Regions from separate parts of the Paenibacillus sp. UNC496MF genome, predicted to be linked through region 3. Evidence: predicted binding sites of a transcription regulator. Region 3 holds the regulator's gene; each other region holds the start of a gene.
What was found. The regulator LexA, encoded in region 3, represses DNA repair genes until DNA is damaged. The targets are predictions, from matches to a motif close to CGAACATATGTTCG.
Positions count from the first base shown of each region.

Region 1: addB (helicase-exonuclease AddAB subunit AddB) is a predicted target of LexA. The motif match lies at 1,189-1,202, and genes of this name have one in related genera.
Region 2: recA (recombinase RecA) is a predicted target of LexA. The motif match lies at 1,149-1,162, and genes of this name have one in related genera.

Region 1 covers NZ_FORE01000005.1:700,614-702,884, forward strand. The annotation lists gene addB (helicase-exonuclease AddAB subunit AddB) at 1-1,102, opposite strand, end outside; gene BMZ79_RS08255 (class I SAM-dependent rRNA methyltransferase) at 1,440-2,271, opposite strand, start outside.
Region 2 covers NZ_FORE01000005.1:227,245-229,515, reverse strand. The annotation lists gene BMZ79_RS05835 (competence/damage-inducible protein A) at 1-1,018, shown strand, start outside; gene recA (recombinase RecA) at 1,232-2,271, shown strand, end outside.
Region 3 covers NZ_FORE01000004.1:380,789-383,059, reverse strand. The annotation lists gene BMZ79_RS01710 (DUF896 domain-containing protein) at 1-71, opposite strand, end outside; gene BMZ79_RS01705 (LysM peptidoglycan-binding domain-containing protein) at 241-624, opposite strand; gene lexA (transcriptional repressor LexA) at 816-1,436, shown strand; gene BMZ79_RS01695 (hypothetical protein) at 1,534-2,115, opposite strand.

The DNA.
Region 1 (2,271 bases), on a different contig from region 3:
TGATGTAGTCGTTGTAATCCGGCGCGTTCCGCACCATCACCGCGAGGTCGCGGTAGCGCAGTCCTTCGTCGCGCACCCGGCGGACGATGTCCCGGGCCGCGGCCTCCACCTCGGCGCGCCGGCCGGAAGCGGCGCGCAGCGAAATCTGCCCGTCCGCCAGCGTCTCCGCCGGCAGCTGCAGCGGCGTCCGGCCCCCGCGGCCGTAATGCCGCTCGACATGGGCGAGCATCGGACTCTCCTTGAACCGCCACGGCGTGCCCGCCAGCAGCAGCGGCTCCTCGACGTCGACGCCGTTGTTCGCCGCCAGCTCGCGAAGCTTCAGGAACGTCTCCGCCGTCGGGCGGAACAGATCCAGCTCGTGCGGCAAGTCCCCGGCGCCGTAGGGCTTGTCCAGACACAGCGTGACCGTCATGTGCTTCGCATGCTTCATGAGCGCTTCCAGCGCTTCCAGCTCCTTCGGCGTGAACCCGTGGAAGCCGTCGACCCAAATCTCGCAATCGCGCATGGAAGGCGCCTCGTGCAGCCCTCTCGCCAGCCACCCCAAATAATCCTCCGCATCTATGTACAAGCCCGCAAGCTCCCGTTCCAGCCGGTCCGCGATGAGCTGCAGGTCGCCGAGCTTCCGCCCCAGCAGCGAATGGCGCGACCCCGCGAGCCCCTGGTCCCCGAACGCCCGCAGCGCTTCGGCGTCGATGCCGTACCGTTTCCATTCCGTCATCAGCTCGCCAAGCCGTTCGATGAACCCGTGCTGGCTCTCGCTGCCCTCGAACAATTGCAGCTCGCCCTTCAGCCGGGAGACGATCTTGTAGAGCAGCATGTTTTTGCCGTCTTCGCCGATCGGCGTCAGCGCCGTTCCCCCGGTCTCCTGCATGACCCGGAACGACAGCCGCCGGAAGCTGAGCGCCTGCGCCCGGATCGTCCCCTTCAAGGGCGATTCCGGCCTGCCGAGCAGCGCGTACTCCGTCTGGAAGGTCGCCTGCTCCGGCACGAGCATGACGAGCGGCGGTCCGTCGGGTAGCTCCCCGATCCGGCTCGTGATGGCCGAGAGGCAATGATGGGTTTTCCCCGCGCCCGAACGGCCGAGGACAAAACGAAGCGCCATGCGCCCACCTCTTCTTTCTCGCAATCGATTCTACTATCGGTTGTTCTATTCTAGCATACCGGATGCGGTCCTTTCACCCCGAAAGGCGAATATTTGTTCGATTCGGGCGCAGGTAAATCCTGCTCGGCGCCGGCTTGGCCCGGATTCTCTCGCGGGCGCGCGAAAAAAGAGCGGCCCCCGGGGACCGCTCTTGCTCGCATGCCGACTCTCTGAACTTGCCCCGCCTTGCCGCCAGGCGTTTCCGCTTCGGACGGGACCTCGCCGCTCCTTTCGGAACCCGCGCCTATCTCCGCTCCGTGCTTCCGCCGCTTCGCCGGCCGTTCGACGCCGCCGGCCCCTACTTGCTCCGCACCTCGAAAATGGCGAATTTCAAGTAATGGCCTTCGTTAACGCCGAGAATTTGCGGATGGTCCTTGCCCGCCGCGCGCCATTCGACGAGCCGCAGCGTCTTGCCGGCATCGGCCGCCGCCGCCTGGATCGTCTCCAGGAACAGCTCGGGCCGCATGTGGTACGAGCAGCTGGCCGTCACGAGATAGCCGCCTTCGTTCACCAGCTTCATGCCCTGCAGGTTGATGTCTTTGTAGCCTCTGACCGCGCCCTCGACCGCGTGCTTCGTCTTCGCGAACGCCGGCGGATCGAGGATGACGACGTCCCATTTGCGGCCCGTCTCCCCGCTCAGCGGCTTCGACGTATCGACCTTCGCGCCGCTGCCGGCCGCGGCGGTCTTGCCCCGCTCCATCCGCTCCTCGATCCCCTTCGCCTGCGCGCGCAAATACGCGAACGCGTCCGCGACCACGAATTCGACGCGGTCCGAGAACCCGTTGCGCTCGACGTTGCGCTTCGCCGTCTCCACGGCATGGGCGGAGACGTCCAGGCACGTCACCTTCTTCGCCCCGTATTTGCACGCGTGCAGCGTGAAGCTGCCCGTGTGGGCGAAGCATTCCAGCACCGTCGCGCCGTCCCAGTACGGGAAGGTGACGACTTTGCCGTTCGCGTTGACCGGAACGGACAGGCGCTCCTCCAACTCGGCGATCGTGCCGGTATCGTCGGCCTCCGCGGCTTGATCGTCCGCCGGCTGCTCGACGAGCCGGATGCCGCTGCGCGCGCCCCATCCCGTCATGAGCGGCGCGATCGACGCGCGGTTCTCGCGCTGGTCGAAGAAATAACCC
Region 2 (2,271 bases), on a different contig from region 3:
GGCCGAATATTTGGGCCGTGCCATCGAAGAGCATAAGCCGAGCATGGATAAAATCGAGGCGATGTTTGCCTCGCGCGGCATTCATATGGTCGAAAGCAACCGCAGGCAAGCGAACCTGATCGAGGGCAGCGAACCGCTGCACAACGAAGCGGGGCTGGCGGTCGGCAACGCGTTTACGGCCGACGGCACGCATTACGTGCTGCTGCCCGGGCCGCCGCGCGAGATGAAGCCCATGTTCGACGGCCCTGCTAAAGCTTGGCTGCGCACCGTCATGAACGAGGAACGGCGCCTGTATTCGCGGCTCTTGAAGTTCGCCGGCATCGGCGAGTCCAGCCTGGAGAACGCGCTCATCGACTTGATCGAGAACCAGACGGATCCGTCGATCGCGCCGTACGCCAAGGAAGGCGAGGTGGCGATCCGGCTGTCGACGAAAGCGTTGAGCGAGCTCGAGGCGAACGGCAGGCTGGACGAGACGGAGAAGGCGATTCGCGAGCGCGTCGGGCAGCATCTCTATGCCAGGGAAGACATCACGCTGGAAGAAGCGGTCATTCGTTTGCTGCGGGCGTCCAGACGCACCTTGGCGAGCGCGGAGAGCCTTACGGGCGGGCTGCTGGCGCAGCTCATTACCCGGATTCCCGGAAGCAGCGGCGAGTTTACGGGCGGCGTCGTGACGTACACGAATTTAATGAAGCATCGCCTGCTCAGCATTCCGCTGTCGCAGTTGGAAGGTCCCGGCGCGCCGGGAGCCGTCAGCGAGTCGACGGCCGCGCTGATGGCCGAACGGGCGCGGGAGTTGGCCGAGAGCGACTTCGGCGTCTCGCTCACCGGCGTCGCGGGACCATCGGAGTCCGAGGGCAAGCCGGTTGGCCTCGTTTATTTCGGCCTCGCCGAACGGGGTAAGCAAACGAAGGTGTTCACGGCGACGCTGAACGGCAACCGCGAGATGATCCGGGTCCGCGCCGCCAAATCGCTGCTGTACCGGTTATGGCAGGCTTTGTCCGACCGCGAAGATGCCTAGCGGATCGTGTAAAATTAAAGCTTGCCAACCCGATAGGGATCGACTATAATCGACTCTAGACGGAAGAACCGTGGCGAAGATTACTTTGCTGCGGTTTTTTTTATGCGCTCTATTGGCCAATAGAGAAATAGGAATATATGTTCGTAAAAAGTCTTGTCAAAGCAGTTAAAACAAGGTATCATGAGAGTATAAATCATGAAGGATGTGAGTTCGTTGGCGGATCGTAAAGCTGCGCTTGAAATGGCTCTGCGTCAAATAGAGAAGCAATTTGGTAAAGGCTCCATTATGAAACTTGGTGAATCGACTCACATGCAAGTCGAGACCGTATCCAGCGGCTCGCTCGCGTTAGATATTGCCCTTGGCATCGGCGGTTTCCCTAGAGGCCGGGTTATCGAAGTGTACGGACCGGAATCCTCCGGTAAAACGACCGTAGCGCTTCATGCGATCGCGGAAGTTCAACGCGCGGGCGGACAAGCCGCATTCATCGATGCGGAACATGCGTTGGATCCTTCCTATGCCAATAAACTCGGCGTCAACATCGACGAGTTGCTGCTCTCCCAGCCGGACACGGGCGAGCAAGCGCTCGAAATCGCCGAAGCGCTCGTTCGCAGCGGCGCGGTCGATATCGTCGTCGTCGACTCCGTCGCGGCGCTCGTGCCGAAAGCGGAAATCGAAGGCGACATGGGGGATTCCCACGTCGGCCTGCAGGCGCGTCTGATGTCGCAAGCGCTTCGGAAGCTTTCCGGCGCGATCAGCAAGTCGAAGACGATCGCGATCTTCATCAACCAGTTGCGCGAGAAAGTCGGCGTCATGTTCGGTAACCCCGAGACGACACCAGGCGGCCGTGCGCTTAAATTCTATTCGACGGTCCGTCTCGACGTCCGCCGCATCGAATCGATCAAGCAAGGCAACGACGTGGTCGGCAACCGTACGCGCATCAAGGTCGTGAAGAATAAAGTCGCGCCTCCGTTCAAGCAAGCGGAGATCGATATCATGTACGGCGAAGGCATCTCGAAGGAAGGCAGCATCGTCGATATCGGCGTCGAACACGATATCATTCAGAAGAGCGGCGCCTGGTTCTCCTTCAACGGCGAACGCCTCGGTCAAGGCCGCGAGAACGCGAAGCAATTCTTGAAGGAACGCGCGGATATCTCCTCCGTCATCGAGAAACAGATCCGCGACGCCAGTAACGTGGCGGCCGCAACGGCTAACGCCGCCGCGTTCAGCGAAGACGAGGAAGACGATGAGCTGGA
Region 3 (2,271 bases):
TCCTCCGCCGTCAATCCCACCGTTTTATTTTTCCGGGAAAGCTCGTTGATGCGAGCGATGATTTTCTCCATGTAGGTCTACTCCTCTCGTCCTTCGGCCAATATCCCATCCTTTACTTTGACATTTTCTAACGGCCATTGTCAAGGCAAGGCGGCCTTGCGCGCAGAGCCGGACAAGCTTCGGACAAGAGAAAAGACCGAACGCATGCGTTCGGTCTTCTTCGTCTGGTTAGGCTAGGCGTTACTCCCGGCCGTCCGCAGGCACAATGAGCGTCTGGCCCGCCCGCAAGGAAGAGGAGCTTAAGTTGTTCCGCTTCTGCAAATCGTAGACCGTCCGGCGAATATCTTCGCCTTCCTTGCGCACGCTGCTCGCGATGTCCCACAGCGTATCGCCGGCTCCGACGACGATGGTTTGTTCGCCCGCGGAAGGTACGGCGGGGAGGTCGCTGTCCGCATGACCCTTCACGATCGTGAGTCCGACGAACAGCAAGACGAAAAACAGCGAGGCGGCGGCAAGACGAAGCAGCAGCCGTTCGATAGCGCGATCCTTACGGGACGCGTTCGCTTTGCGAACGGCGGGTTTCTTATCGGTATAAGCAGTCGAGTATGTCGAGATTGTTTGCATGATCATCAGCACCCCAAACGTTTGTTCTGTTCTTATGCACTCAGCTTAACACGAACATCCGTTTGGCGTCAATGGTTTTTAGAACATTTGTTCGCAGTCCGATGCGAACTTGTGTTTCTCGAACTTATGTTTGTACGAACTCCGGTTCTGTGCTATAATTTTACACAAATGAACCTTATGGAGTGATTCCGGTGTCGAAACTTTCAACCCGCCAGCAGGCGATCCTAGAATTCATCAAGACGGAAGTCCGGGAGAAAGGCTATCCCCCTTCCGTGCGCGAGATCGGCGAAGCGGTCGGACTTGCTTCCAGCTCGACCGTTCACGGCCACTTGGACCGGCTGGAGAAGAAAGGCCTGATCCGGCGCGACCCTACGAAGCCTCGCGCGATCGAGATTCTGGACGGCGAGGGCAACGAAATTCCGTTTCCGCTCGCGATCGCCAAAGTGCCGGTCGTCGGTAAAGTCACCGCCGGCGTGCCGATCACCGCGACGGAGAACATCGAGGATTACTTCCCGCTGCCGGCCGACAAAGTCGGCGACGATACCGTATTCATTCTGAACGTTATCGGCGAGAGCATGATCGAGGCGGGCATTCACGACGGCGACTACGTCATCGTCCGCCAGCAGCAGAACGCGAACAACGGCGATATCGTCGTCGCCATGACGGAAGAAGACGAAGCGACGGTCAAAACCTTCTACAAAGAAAAGGATCACATTCGCCTGCAGCCCGAGAACGCCACGATGGAACCGATTCGGCTCCGCAACGTCAGCATCCTCGGCAAGGTCATCGGACTCTTCCGCGACATCCATTAATTCGTACGAGCAAGGGGCAGCCCCCGCTTTCACAAGCGCCGGTGGCTGCCCCTTTTTTTTGCGTTGCTTCTGCTTCGGGATTCGCGGCGGCTGTCATCTAACCTCCGATTTCCCGGAACAATAGGTTGCGATACGTGAATTTGCTGCTGCGGTATTTGAAGTTCAACTGAACGCCGGAGAAGCGGATCCGGACCGACTTAAGCGCCGCGGTCGTCACCTTCCGTCGAACGAGGCAGCGAACCGTCGCCGGCCGATTGCCGTTGATCGCCGCCGCGACGGCGGACGCATAAGCCTTCGAGCGGGCAAGCGCCCGGTAGAACGGCAGCACGGCACGCGCGATCGCTTGGTGGATCGGCGTCGAGAACGTGAATTGCGTCGAACCCGGCGGGATCGTCGTGCCGTTGGTATACTGGACGATCGGATCCGGAAACCCGAAATCGACGAAATACCCGATCGCGTTCGTCGAGAACCCGTCCCGTTTCGTGAACGTCGTCACCGACTTAAACAACCGAAGCAGCGTGTCGAGATCGCCCTGCCTCACCGCCTTCGACCATCGCAGCGCGAAGAGGCGGCTCGTCGCGATTTTCGTATAGAAGGGAACCATGACGGCGGCCACGCGGGAGAGCGTCGAGCCGCTCAGCTTAAACGCCCCGCCGTTCGTCTTCGTATTCCCGGCCATCGGTGCCACACCCTTTCGTCGTACTCGGATAAGGCATACTATGCGGCCGCGAACGTACAAGTGCGGATCGGCCGCGTTCGGACCTTCCTGCTGCCGAGTCGTCGTGCACCGATCGCCTAATGCTTCCTCCCCCTTCTCCGTCATGCCCCGAACGAC